4 regions of the Bacillus sp. V2I10 genome follow, and region 1 is predicted to be linked to each of the others. Evidence: riboswitches for the same ligand, from Rfam matches in the RefSeq annotation. Region 1 holds a riboswitch; each other region holds the start of a gene.
What was found. A riboswitch is a leader RNA that binds a small molecule or an ion and turns the genes downstream of it on or off. The one in region 1 is predicted to bind S-adenosylmethionine.
Positions count from the first base shown of each region.

Region 2: it holds a riboswitch for S-adenosylmethionine, as region 1 does, so the genes downstream of both, QFZ72_RS04975 (methionine ABC transporter ATP-binding protein) here and QFZ72_RS27720 (MetQ/NlpA family ABC transporter substrate-binding protein) in region 1, are expected to answer to the same signal.
Region 3: it holds a riboswitch for S-adenosylmethionine, as region 1 does, so the genes downstream of both, mtnW (2,3-diketo-5-methylthiopentyl-1-phosphate enolase) here and QFZ72_RS27720 (MetQ/NlpA family ABC transporter substrate-binding protein) in region 1, are expected to answer to the same signal.
Region 4: it holds a riboswitch for S-adenosylmethionine, as region 1 does, so the genes downstream of both, mmuP (S-methylmethionine permease) here and QFZ72_RS27720 (MetQ/NlpA family ABC transporter substrate-binding protein) in region 1, are expected to answer to the same signal.

Region 1 is NZ_JAUSYV010000002.1:85,266-88,474, forward strand. Features, by position in the region: gene QFZ72_RS27715 (LLM class flavin-dependent oxidoreductase) at 1-195, opposite strand, end outside; gene QFZ72_RS27720 (MetQ/NlpA family ABC transporter substrate-binding protein) at 277-1,119, opposite strand; SAM riboswitch class I at 1,248-1,355, opposite strand; gene QFZ72_RS27725 (GH92 family glycosyl hydrolase) at 1,621-3,209, opposite strand, start outside.
Region 2 is NZ_JAUSYV010000001.1:979,034-982,242, reverse strand. Features, by position in the region: gene QFZ72_RS04980 (methionine ABC transporter permease) at 1-457, opposite strand, end outside; gene QFZ72_RS04975 (methionine ABC transporter ATP-binding protein) at 447-1,478, opposite strand; SAM riboswitch class I at 1,568-1,674, opposite strand; SAM riboswitch class I at 1,757-1,866, opposite strand; gene QFZ72_RS04970 (DUF4395 domain-containing protein) at 1,943-2,356, opposite strand; SAM riboswitch class I at 2,576-2,683, shown strand; gene QFZ72_RS04965 (alpha/beta hydrolase) at 2,756-3,209, shown strand, end outside.
Region 3 is NZ_JAUSYV010000001.1:3,961,950-3,965,158, forward strand. Features, by position in the region: gene mtnX (2-hydroxy-3-keto-5-methylthiopentenyl-1-phosphate phosphatase) at 1-482, opposite strand, end outside; gene mtnW (2,3-diketo-5-methylthiopentyl-1-phosphate enolase) at 479-1,717, opposite strand; SAM riboswitch class I at 1,897-2,005, opposite strand; gene QFZ72_RS20105 (pyridoxal phosphate-dependent aminotransferase) at 2,087-3,209, opposite strand, start outside.
Region 4 is NZ_JAUSYV010000001.1:406,939-410,147, reverse strand. Features, by position in the region: gene mmuM (homocysteine S-methyltransferase) at 1-426, opposite strand, end outside; gene mmuP (S-methylmethionine permease) at 401-1,804, opposite strand; SAM riboswitch class I at 1,885-1,989, opposite strand; gene QFZ72_RS02255 (response regulator transcription factor) at 2,150-2,839, shown strand; gene QFZ72_RS02250 (sensor histidine kinase) at 2,836-3,209, shown strand, end outside.

The sequences.
Region 1 (3,209 bases):
GTTTGCATCAATAGCTAAACTATCCGCAATAAAAACAGCATCAAATTTTCCGCGTTCTGCTTCTTGTGAAATTTTCTTATAAAAGGAAACATTAATGCTGGCATCTGCTTGAACATGAGGAAGACGCCATGATCCGAGATGCATGCCCGAACCAACAATATAAACGGCAAATTTCATGTTTTTGTGTTTAGCCATATAAATCATCCCTTCACAAATGGGCAGTATCAGATAATTCCAGTAACGAGTTGTCTACCAGCCTTCAATAAAGCGTCTATATTAATTATTTACGATTTCTTCAACTGGTTTTTTCACTGGGATTTTGGTTCCGCCAAATTCCTTCTTTATGAATTCCTGAACTTCTTTCGAATGATAAATACTACTTAATTTATTTAGGTTTTCATTTTTTTCGTTTTCTTTTTGAGTAACAAGAATATTAATATTAGCCTGTGTATCTTGATTGATTTCTTCATGATAAATAGAATCTTTAATAGAATTCAGTCCAGCATCAAGAGCGACGCTGTTTCCAATTAAGGAGGCATCTACATCAGGGAGTGACCTTGCTGTCGATGATCCGTCTACCGGAACAAATTTAATATTTTTAGGGTTTTCTACAATATCTTGAATTGTTCCAAATGAATCAAAATCATCCTTTAACGTAATGACACCTGCATTTCGCAATACGCGAAGAGCTCGAGCTGTATTTGCTGGATCATTAGGAATGGCAATTTCAGCATTTTCCGGAAGTTCTTCAACTGATTTCAAGTCTTTAGAATAAATACCCATTGGTTCTAAATAAGTTGTTGCTATTGCGACTAAATCTGCATTTTTACTTTTCACATAATCTTGAAAATATGATAGTGATTGAAAAGCATTTACATCAAGAATTCCATCATTAGTAGCTTCGTTAATTTGCAGACCGTCATTAAATTTTTTTACTTCAATCTCAATACCGGCTTCTTTAGCTGCTTTTGATTTTGAGATAAAGTTCCATACTTGAGCATCTGATCCTGATGATCCTACGATAATTTTGTTATTTTCAGATGCATTTGAGCTTAGGTTGCATGCTGATAAGATAACGAATATGATTCCGGCTAGAAGTGTAATTGATAATTTTTTCATTTTTATCTCCCTTTTTCAATCTTTTATTAAATCCTTAATATTTTCGCCATCACCACCCTTCAAAAATTGAGTAAAATAAAAACCCCTTCTAAAAATAAGAAAGAGTTTCGGTTTAAAACGAATATCTCATCTTATCTTTCAAGCACATTCATGCTTGTTGGAATTGGCACAGTACTTTATAAAAGCCTGTTGCCGAGGTTTCATAGGGCCATTCCCTCCACCTCTCTAAATAAGAATATATGTTTTTATGCATTCCTAAATGAACTCATCTCCTCCTTAGTTAATGTTGATAAATACACGAAAGGCTTCCATCTCAAGTTCTCAGGGTACTTGAATGAAAGCCTCTGGTTTTCCAGTGAGCGAATTTCTATTGAAAAATTTGTTAATATCAAATTAATACAATAAATCAGATGTGTCAAGTCGGAATTTAAAATAATAGTTAGTTTTTATACTACTCAATGAATATATCAATTATATAGAATGGTCATAAGATATTCTTAATTACTTCAAAGAAATCATCAAAGCACGTGCATCTGCATCTAATTTCTTTTTAGCATTGCTTGAAATGAAGCCTTGTGATGACTTACTGTGTAAATGCTTTAGGAAATCATTCATATATTTGACACTCTTTTGATTGTCGTCCTTTTCTGTATAACTCTGCTTTGAAAGCTTTAAATCGTTATTCAAAAGATCCTTCAGCTTCCCTTTCAATTCACCGGATTCCGCAAAATCATCCAACACTTTTTGGATTATGTCAAAATCGGAAGAAAGGTCCTTTCCGAGAAACTCCACTTCTGCCAATGAAGTACTTGAATGGCCTCCATTTTCAGTAATTTCCACCTTATAAAAAACGAATTTTCCTGGATGCTTAATTGTAAAGGCGCGCGTATAGAGACGCCATTCGAATTTTTCATTTTTTCTTTCATCAAGGACAGTCCACGACTTGCCATCATTTGAGCCTTTTACCACCCAGCTTTTTGGGTCTGCTGCTTGTGAATTCGCATCATTGGTAAGGCTTGCTCCAGAAGTAAAGGTGTACATTTTGGCCTGTTGCTTCCGTGCCTTAAATTGATATTGAACAGACGGGTTTTGGCTGTTAAACGTCGTTCTCGTTGAAGAGGTATTGTCGAATAACGGATCTACTCTATTGCTTTCTCCATCTGTTGCACTTCCTGGTTCTGGCATCGTCAGGTCTTTCAATGGTTTTGGTGATAAGGTTGATCCATCGGTATTACCTGGAGTGATGGAGTTTGGTATGTCTTTTTCTCCGCTGCCCCACTTCGAAGGCTTGGATCCCATGTCAAAATCTAGTCTTGCACCATTTGAAAGGTCAGTGTGCATAATGTAATTTTTGGTATGGTCTTTGCCATTTAATTTTAAGCCTTGGACATATTTATTGTCCTTGCTGTTATTAGGTGCGTTGATGACGATTTTTTTCCCATTCTCTAAATGGATCGTCGCTTTCTTAAACAAAGGTGCCCCTATGGCGTATTCCGGGCTTCCCATTTTCAACGGATAGAAACCAAGTGCACTGAAGATCTGCCACGCGGACATCTCTCCATTATCTTCATCACCAGCATATCCTTGCCCGATTTCACTTCCAATGTATAGGCGGTCCAATGCTTCACGAACCTTCTCCTGTGTCTTCCAAGGCTCGGCAGTATAATTGTACATATACATGATATGGTGAGATGGTTGGTTGCTGTGTCCATACATCCCCATACGGACATCTCTCGCTTCCCTCATTTCATGAATGACACCGCCATAGTGACCAGCAAACAATCCTGTTTCTGGCGTATTAAAGAACTCATCCAGCTTGCTGCTTAATCCTTTTTTACCATCATACAGGTTAGCAAGTCCTTGCCCATCCTGTGGTGCATGGAAGGCCATATTCCAGGCATTTGTTTCTGTGTAATCCCCGCCCCATTCACGCTCATCAAATTCTTCTGCCGTTGATCTCCACTCACCGGATGCATTCCTTCCCATGAAGAAGTCTACTTCCGGATTGAACATGTTGACATAGTTCTGGGCTCGGCTGAGATAATAGTTAGCATCAGCTTGATAATTAGATAAATATAGGTCTTTTTTGT
Region 2 (3,209 bases), on a different contig from region 1:
TTGCGATTGTAAGACTTAATACAAGCGAGCTTAATGCTTCCGGTACGATGAATTTAAAGATGATTTGCGCTGGTGTTGCTCCCATAGCTTCTGCTGCCTCTATGACCCCTGGGTCCACTTCTAATAATGAGTTCTCAATCAATCTCGCAATATATGGACCTGCATAAAAGACAAGCGGTACTACAGCAGCTGCAGTCCCAATTGATGTTCCTACAATTAATCTGGTAAGCGGGACAATCGCGACCATTAATATGATGAAAGGTACAGAACGGAAGATATTGACGACACCGTTCAAGATATTAAAAATAATGGCATTTTCCCATAGGTGCCCTTTTCTTGTAATGACCAGCAGCACACCAAGCGGCAGTCCGATCAAGGTTGAGAAAAGCAATGAAAAACCGGTCATCGCAAGTGTTTCAATCAGTGCATCAATAATTTGCTGTGAATTAACTAGCATGTACTTCCACCTCTTTCACTGTGACATTTTCCTGATTCATAACTAATAACGCCCGTTTAATTTCGCTTTCCGCTCCCTGCAGCTCGACAATCAAATGTCCAAAAGGAATGCCCTGAAGCTCTGTGATGTTTCCAAATAAAACATTGATATCAAGATCAAACCGTTTAGCAATCTGAGAAAGCAGCGGCTGTCCCGAAGATTTGCCGACAAAGTTAATTTTGAAAATCTGTCCCTGTGCATTCTCATCCTGCACTAATTTCAGCACAGACACAGGGATGGAATCATTCAGAACAGAGCTGACAAAGTTCGAAGCTGTTTTTGTTTGAGGATTTGAGAAAACATCAAAAACTGAGTCTGACTCGATAATTTTTCCGCCCTCAATTACAGCAACCCTATCGCAAACCTCCCTAATAACTGACATCTCATGGGTGATCATTAAAATCGTAATGTTGTATTCCTGATTGATTTTTTTCAAAAGCTTCAGAATGGACCCGGTTGTTTGCGGATCAAGTGCAGATGTTGCTTCATCACACAATAGAATGGAAGGCTGTGTAGCAAGTGCTCTGGCAATGCCGACACGCTGTTTTTGACCCCCTGATAGTTGGTCTGGATATTGATTTGCTTTGTCCTCTAATCCTACAAACGACAATAGTTCTGTTACTCTTTCTTTGATTTCTTTTTGAGAAGCTTTTGCAAGAAGGAGCGGCATCGCAACATTGGCGAAGACCGTTTTGGAATTCAGCAGATTGAAATGCTGAAAGACCATGCCGATTTTGCGCTTAACCTGTCTTACTTCCTTTTGGGAAAGAGTCGTTAAATCGAGATTATCAACAATGATTTTTCCGGAGCTTGGACGCTCTAATAAATTAACTGTGCGGATCAGTGTGCTTTTACCGGCTCCGCTGAATCCGATCACACCGCAAATCTCCCCCTGCTTCACATGAAGATCAATGCCGTCAAGTGCTCTCACTTCATTTCCGCCGCTGTTATAAACCTTTGTGACACCTTCAAATTGAATCATATGTACGCCTCCCGCTAATTTATAAATAAAAAAACCCTCTTCTATCCGACAAGAAGAGGGCATGAATTCATAAAGAATCACTAGGTCTCTTCTTATCTCCCAGGCTTTTCGCCTGCTGGAATTGGCACAGTACTATTTAAAAAAGTCCGCTGCCGAAGCATCATCAGGCCAGTCCCTCCGCTTCTCTGGATAAGAAATCTATTTATTTTTTGAAAACAAAAAACCTCTTCCTGAAAGCCAAGAAGAGGGTAAGATCATAGGTAAAAGACCGTTCACTCTTCTTATCTCTCAAGCGAAATCACGCTTGTTGGAGTTGGCACAGTTCTCATGATTGAGTCTGCTGCCGAGGTTTCAAAGGGCCAAATCCCTCCACCTCTCGTGATAAGAAGTTTCATATTTTCGATGTGAGTCCTACTTTACGCTGGTATTTTCATAAAGTCAACACTTTTTTTAAAAAAATATGACTACTTTGAATGCCTGCGGTATCGGTATTGCTGCCACTGAAAACGAATAAAGCAGCCAACACAAAAGCCTAATATGGCAACGAATGCAGCAAGCGCGACCATAGCGGTAAAGATATAGGCAAGTGTCATCCAATTCATCATATAGCCAAGAAAACCAAGGCTAAGACAGATGACTGCAATCAGCTGATTAAACTGCTGCTGCTCAAAATCCTCCGGAATGTATTCTGAAGGCTTTTTTCTTAAAAAGAGCTTTGCTGTCTTCATAATAGGATTAAATTTAAAAAGAAGCCCCATTAATCCTGCTATTAGAGGTATAAGAAGAATCCAGCCGGATCCTATTATCCAGGTGCATGCTACGGATAAAACAATAAACCATTGATTCGTTAATACAAGAGGTTTAGGAATGGTATTCACTTAAATCCCACCTGTCTGATTGGAATATAAGTATTTTACTCTTGTTTTTGTCTTTTGTGAAGACAAATGCTTCACGGCGATTTCATCCCCCTTAAAAAAGCGCGTGAATGAGGTACTCAAATCGCTGGTTCTCCGCTTTCACGACCTCAAAATTTATTGACAGTTAAAAGCTGCTCATGATAAGATCGTTAAAACCAACTAAACCAATCAGAATTAAATAAATTATCAAGAGTGAACGAGAGATCTGGCTCCGCGACTTCACAGCAACCACCGGCAAACGGAAAGGTGCTCCCACCAGCAAAGCTGCTGTGCTTTGGTTGATAGAGAAAAACCCTCTCTTTACAGCCAATGAAAGAGAGGGTTTTTCTTTTATGATTTGATGAATTGGAGGAATCAAAAATGGCTGAAACGATTTACTCTGTATTGCCAGGTGCTGAAAGCTTTTTTTATAAAGGAAATGAGATTGGCATTTTGCTTTGCCATGGATTTGTCGGAACACCTCAAAGTGTAGGAGAACTGGGAAAACTGCTTGCTGATAAAGGCTTTACCGTCCTTGCCCCGCGGTTAAAAGGTCACGGTACAGATGCTCACGAGCTTGAAGCCTGCTGTTATCTGGATTGGATCAAAGACATTGAACAGGCTTATTTAAAGCTGAAAAAAATCTGCCGGAAAGTATTTATTGCAGGTCAATCTATGGGCGGTATCCTAGCTGTGCATTTAGCTGGCAAATACAAAGAAATCAGCGGTGTGATTACGATTAATGCTGCTTTAAGCGTGCCTGGATATGAGTCTTTCGAAGATCTAACTGAACCAAGGTTCATTGCAGAAGGAAAACCGGATATAAAAGCAGAAG
Region 3 (3,209 bases), on a different contig from region 1:
TGATCTGGATCCGCAAGCTTCCTGATTAAACTCGGCTTGCAGCAGCCACAGTCATTGCTGCACTGATCATCACATGAGTTTGGCCATAAGATTTCAATTGCCTGACCGCTGAAATCACCTTCATTGCAGTAAACGCGGCTCCTGTCAACCAAGCCATTCAACAATGGGTGGACAAAAAAATCAATGCCTCCGCTTACGATATACAAAGGGATTTCTTCCTCCTCCGTAAATTGAACAAATTCACGGAATCCATCGCGAAGCTGAGCCGTAAAAAGCAAGTATTGAATAATATCATATTTCAGTTCAGCTGGAATCAGCTGAAACATTTTCCCTACTCCTGCTCGGACAGAAATCCGCTGGCTTAATACATCATCCTTCAAAGCGTTCCACTCTGGCGGAGCAAACTTCTTCATAATAGCAATAATGTTGTCAGTATTTGTGATTGTTCCGTCGAAATCACAGATGATAATCGGCTTGCTCATTTGCTCACTTCCACCTGCCCCCAAAGATCCAGCGCGATTCTCAAATCGGCATTTTCATTTGCTTTTTCAGTCAAGGAGATGCCTTGTAATGCCGCATCGATCGCTGCACGGAAAGCTTTTCCGCCTGCAGCAGCGCCGTTTGGATGTCCGTGGACACCTCCGCCTGCGTTAATCACGCTATCTAACCCGAAATCCTGAATTAAGATAGGGACGAGTCCTGGATGAATCCCTGCTGAAGGCACAGGGAATGTTTCCTTCAGCAGCACGTTTTCTTTACAAGCTGCACCTATGGAAAGGGCCGCTTCCCGCTCAAGCGCAACACTTCCATATGGCGATGGAAACAGAGAAAAATCGGCTCCGCTGTATCTCAGCAATTTTCCGAGTAAAAGAGAATGAGAGATTCCATAAAGTGAGGATGACGCTAATGCACCGCTGACAGCGGGATGAGCCATAAGCGGAATGTTGATGTCTTTGTCCTCTGCCAGGCTTTGAAGCACGTCAAGGCCGTAGGCAAAAACATTAAGCAATAGGGCATCTGCTCCAAGCTCTGCCGCACGCTTTGCTTTTTCTTTTAAATCATACGTTTTTCCTGATAAATGAACCGCGTACATCGCCTTATGACCGGTCTGCTCATAAACCTCGCTTAACACTTCTTTTCCGGCAGTAATCCGCTGTTCAAAAGGCGTCAGCGGATTTTCAAAAAGAATTTCATCGTCTTTCACCAAATCAACCCCGCCAAGCACCTGATCTTTAAGCTGATTCTTTAAAAAAGCGAGATCACGTCCGATGACTCCTTTAAAAATACTCATAAGCAAAGGTCTGTCATATACACCAAGTTTTTCACGAATGCCGCTGATGCCGAATTTAGGACCTTGAAACTCAGCAAGAATATTTTCTGAAAAATCCAGGTCCTGAAGCTTTACTTCGCCGTCAAGAGACAGCTTTCCAAACACAGTCGCAAGAATCGCAGGCAAATCATGGCTGAAATTTACTCCAGGGTAAAAAATTTTGACGATGCCTTTTTTGACGCGTTTGTTTAAAAAAGCTGAGACCTTATCATCAGACTCAAATTCTTCTACGGAGATGACCTTCCCTTTGTGCTGCTGCAATTGTATCTGCGTAAGTTCCGGAAGATCCGTCCATGACCCAACGGTTAAGCCAAGGGCAATCCCTTCTGCTTTTTTTTCTAAGTTTTTTTCATCATGGATGAGATAGGTTGCTGTAATGCCGCTCATGTTTGTACCGCCTTCCATAACAATATTAGAAATGCGCAAGCGCCCGTTTAGATTAAGGCATGGCCGAGGAGTTGGGCGACACTTCTTGCCATCAATGCGCAAACTTTTATACTTTCGTAATCAATAAAAAAGGCCCCTTTCCGCTAATCGAAAAGAGACCTTATCTAACTTGGCTAAGATCCTTATCTATCAGCGAATGCTGCAAGATTTAGCACCGTGCTTAAACCTTGGTTTAAGTCGGTTGCCGGGCTTCATCGGGCTAGTCCCTCCACCTGCTCTTGATAAGAATGGCTTATTTATTTTATGTTCTGAATAACCTGAAATTAATTTGGATTATGACAGTTTTTCAAAAGACTGTCAACCGCCATTTCAAAATAAATTCAAAGATTTTATCCGTTTTGCTGCTTCTCTCAGTCTTTCTTCTGAGGTTAAAAGTCCTGCCCTTACATAGCCTTCTCCGAACTTCCCAAAACCTACACCAGGCGCAACACAGACATGTGCGTGCAGGAGGAGATACTCGGCAAAGGATTCTGAAGTATAGCCTGCAGGAACAGGCAGCCAGGCAAAAAATGATCCCGGCGGCGCTTCAACCTGCCAGCCAATTTCGTTCAGAGCAGTGATGAATGCATGGCGTCTGCTTTCATACCGCTCAACCAATTCATCCACACAGGTCTGTGATTCAAGCAGGGCAGCTGCAGCAGCTTCCTGGACAGCGCTGAACACACTGACAAACATGTGATCCTGAAACAGGTTAATCGCTTCAATGACACTTTCATTGCCTATCGCAAAGCCAATCCTCCAGCCCGCCATATTATACGTCTTCGAGAGCGTATAGATTTCAATCCCAGTCTCTTTCGCTCCTTCAACTTCCAAAAAACTGACAGGTTTCTTTCCGTCATATCCAATGGCGCCATAGGCAAAATCATGGACAACACAAATTTCATTTTCTTTTGCAAACGCGACTGTTTCTTCAAAGAATTCTTTTGAAGCAACAGCACCAGTCGGGTTGTTCGGGTAATTCAAAAACATAAGCTTTGCCTGTTTCTTCGCTTCTTCTGAAAGTTGCCCATAATCCGGCAAAAACTGATTATCTTTTACCAGCGGCATAAATTCCATTCTTGCCCGGGCAAGCTCTACCCCAGACCAATAGTCAGGATATCCGGGATCCGGCACGAGAACTAAATCATCCGGGTCCAGCAAACATTGCGGAATTTCAACAAGCCCCGCTTTTCCGCCAAACAAAATGGCCACTTCTTTGTCAGCATTAAGTGTTACACCATACTCCCGCTTGTAAAATTCCGTAATTGCCTCTTTAAGAAATTTCTGTCCGCGGAACGGGGAATATTTGTGATAGTCCGGATTTTCTGCCGCCTCTTGAAGAGCCTTAACAATATGAGGCGGTGTTGGCTGATCAGGATTCCCCTGTCCAAGATTAATAACGTCATGTCCCGCTTCGATACTTGCATTCACTCTTCCTACAAGACTTGCAAAA
Region 4 (3,209 bases), on a different contig from region 1:
ATAGATGCCTGTATACTCTGAACCGTCTGCAAGATAGGCGCCATAAGGCCCAATTGATGCCGCAACCAACGGCTTTGGTCTAATTGCTTCCATTTCTTCCTTCCAAAAATCATCTCTGGCTTTTCTTGCAATCAGCACTGTTTTCTTTATTAACTGCAATGCTTCTTCTTCTTCGATTCCCCGCTTCAAGAAACCATCGATTGTTGCTTGATAGCTGGCCGTAATAGCACAGTCCGCTCCCGCACGGAAATAGTCTGAATGTACCTGATAAATCACTTCGGGGTTTTCGAGTAATATTCGGGCAGACCAAAGGGGATCGTCCAAATCACAGCCATGCTGTTCGAGTTCTGTAGCAAGTGCCCCATCAAGGATCATGACGGAATAGTCACGTAAAATGGCTTCAATTGGATTGAGATTCTGCTGCATATCCTTCTCCTCTTTTCTTAATAAAATGTGTTGCATAATAGCTTCCATAGCAAAACAAAATAAATGGAATGCCGCAATAGAGGGCAATTCGCTGTGCGGGATCAAATGCGATTCCAACCAAAGATGCCAGACACAGCACAAAAGATGCAATCGGTACCAGGGGATAGAAAGGTGTCCGGTAAACCAGGTCCTTTATCGAATGTCCTTGTTTAATATATTGTCTGCGAAAGAAAAACTGTGACACGCTAATACTCATCCATACGGCAACCACGGCTAAACCTGAAATGGAGACAAGGACTATATATACGGTATCTGGTGCAATAACACTTGAGAACAAAGCCAAGGTGCCGCCCAGCATACTGAAAATCACTGCATATATAGGCACACCGCGCTTTGTCACTCTTGCAAAAATGGGTGATATCGTTTTCTTATCTGAAAGTGACCAGAGCATTCTAGAAGCAGCATACAGGCCTGAGTTTGCTGCAGACAAAATAGCTGTTAAGATCACGAAATTCATGATATCTGCTGCATAGGGAAGGCCAATTCGTTCAAATACAGAAACAAAGGGACTTTTTAAAACTCCTGAATCCGATGCGGGCAGCAGTGCAGATAAGACAACAATGGTTCCAACAAAAAAGATAATCAATCTCCATAATGTTGTCCGAATGGCCATTGGAATCGTTTTTTCCGGATTGACTGTTTCTCCAGCTGCAACCCCTATTAATTCTGTTCCCGAATAGGCAAAATTCACAGCAAGCATCGTCATAATAACGGCAAATGCACCATTCGGAAATAATCCTTCGCTTGTGAGATTCGTAAAGAACGGAGCTGAATTGGAATCCGTCAGTGGAATAAAACCAATAATTGCTGCTCCTCCCAAAAGAATAAAAATCACTATGGCAACGACTTTAATCGATGCAAACCAAAATTCAGATTCCGCGAAAAACTTAACCGTCACAGCATTTAATGCAAAGATTAGCAATGCAAACACCGCACTCCAAATCCAGACGTTAATAGATGGAAACCACCTCTGCATCAGCAGCCCCGCTGCCGTGAATTCCGAACCTAACGCAACCGTCCAAGTCAGCCAATACAGCCAGGCTACAGTATATCCTGTTCCTGGACCAATATATTTAGCGGCATAGCTATGAAAAGCGCCAGTCTCCGGCATATGGACGGCTAATTCCCCTAAACAAAGCATAACGAGATAAACGACCAGGGCACCAACAAGATACGACAGGATCGTCCCAAACGGTCCAGCCTGTTGAATCGTATAACCCGTGCTTAAGAATAAACCTGTCCCAATTACACCTCCAAGAGATAACATTACTAAATGTCGAGATTGCATTTTCCTCTGAAATTGCTGCTTAGCTTCCATTTTTACTCCCCTTTTTTCACATCCAAAAAAATGAAAAACGCACTCTTTAAAAAGAGTGCGTTACTGACAAATAAAAGGCACGCTTATCTATCAGGTCAATTCACCCGCTGGAGTTAGCACAGTATCATAAGAGACCTGCTGCTGAGGTTTCAAAGGGCCAGTCCCTCCACCTCTCTGGATAAGAAATTATTTTTTTACTACAATAGCAATCTATTGAATCAATGTCAAGATTAGTATGAATATTCCGTTCACTTAAGTGTTCTGACATCTAAGACCATCTATAGCACACAGAACTGTTTTCCTATACAATAATTGTAAAAGAAACCTTATAGTGTGGTGAAACTCATGTTTAAACTTCTATTAATTGAAGATGATTTAACCCTGTTTAATGAAATCAAAGAACGATTAAATCAGTGGTCTTATGATGTCTATGGCATTACAGATTTTAATAAAGTCATGCAGGAATTCTCAGCCGTAAAGCCAGATTTGGTCATCATTGATATTCAGCTGCCGAAGTTTGACGGCTTTCATTGGTGCCGGATGATCCGGTCGCATTCGAATGTGCCGATCATTTTTCTCTCCTCGCGGGATCATCCGACTGATATGGTCATGTCTATGCAGCTTGGTGCTGATGATTTTGTCCAAAAGCCTTTTCACTTTGATGTGCTGATTGCTAAAATCCAGGCCATTCTCCGCCGTGTTTATAACTACAATACAGAGCAAGTAAGTCTGAAAACATGGTGCAATGCTGCGGTTGATTATGAGCGAAATACGGTTACGAACGAAACCGGTTCCGTTGAACTGACAAAGAATGAAATGTTCATTCTTAAACTCTTGATTGAACAAAAAAACAAAATTGTCAGCAGAGACAAGCTCATGAACAGCCTGTGGGATGATAAACGCTTCATAAGCGATAATACGTTAACAGTGAATGTCAATCGCCTGCGAAAGCGGCTGGATGAAATTGGTCTTGGTCAATTTATTGAGACAAAAGTAGGCCAGGGATATCTTGCGGCAGAAGAGGAAATGGTATGATTCTCCGTTTCTTAAAAGAGCGCCGCAGCTGGATTCTATTCTTTATTATGATTCATTTTTTTATTCTCTTTATCGCTTTCATTGACTCAGCCATTCCAGTACAGTCAGTCCTGTATATTGTTTTTCTTTCCATGATCTCGTTTATTGTCTTCTTAGCCGTTCGGTACAACAAAGAAACTGCCTTTTTTAAAAGTCTGGAAGATCGGGAAAACAACCTTGATATATCAAGCATTCCAGCTCCGGAAAGCCCGTTTGAACAATTGGTTGAAAAGACGCTCAGCGAACAGGCACAGGCCCTGAAAACAGATGCTTTGCACAACAGAATTTCGCTTGAACAGGAAAAAGATGAACTGTTATCGTGGATTCATGA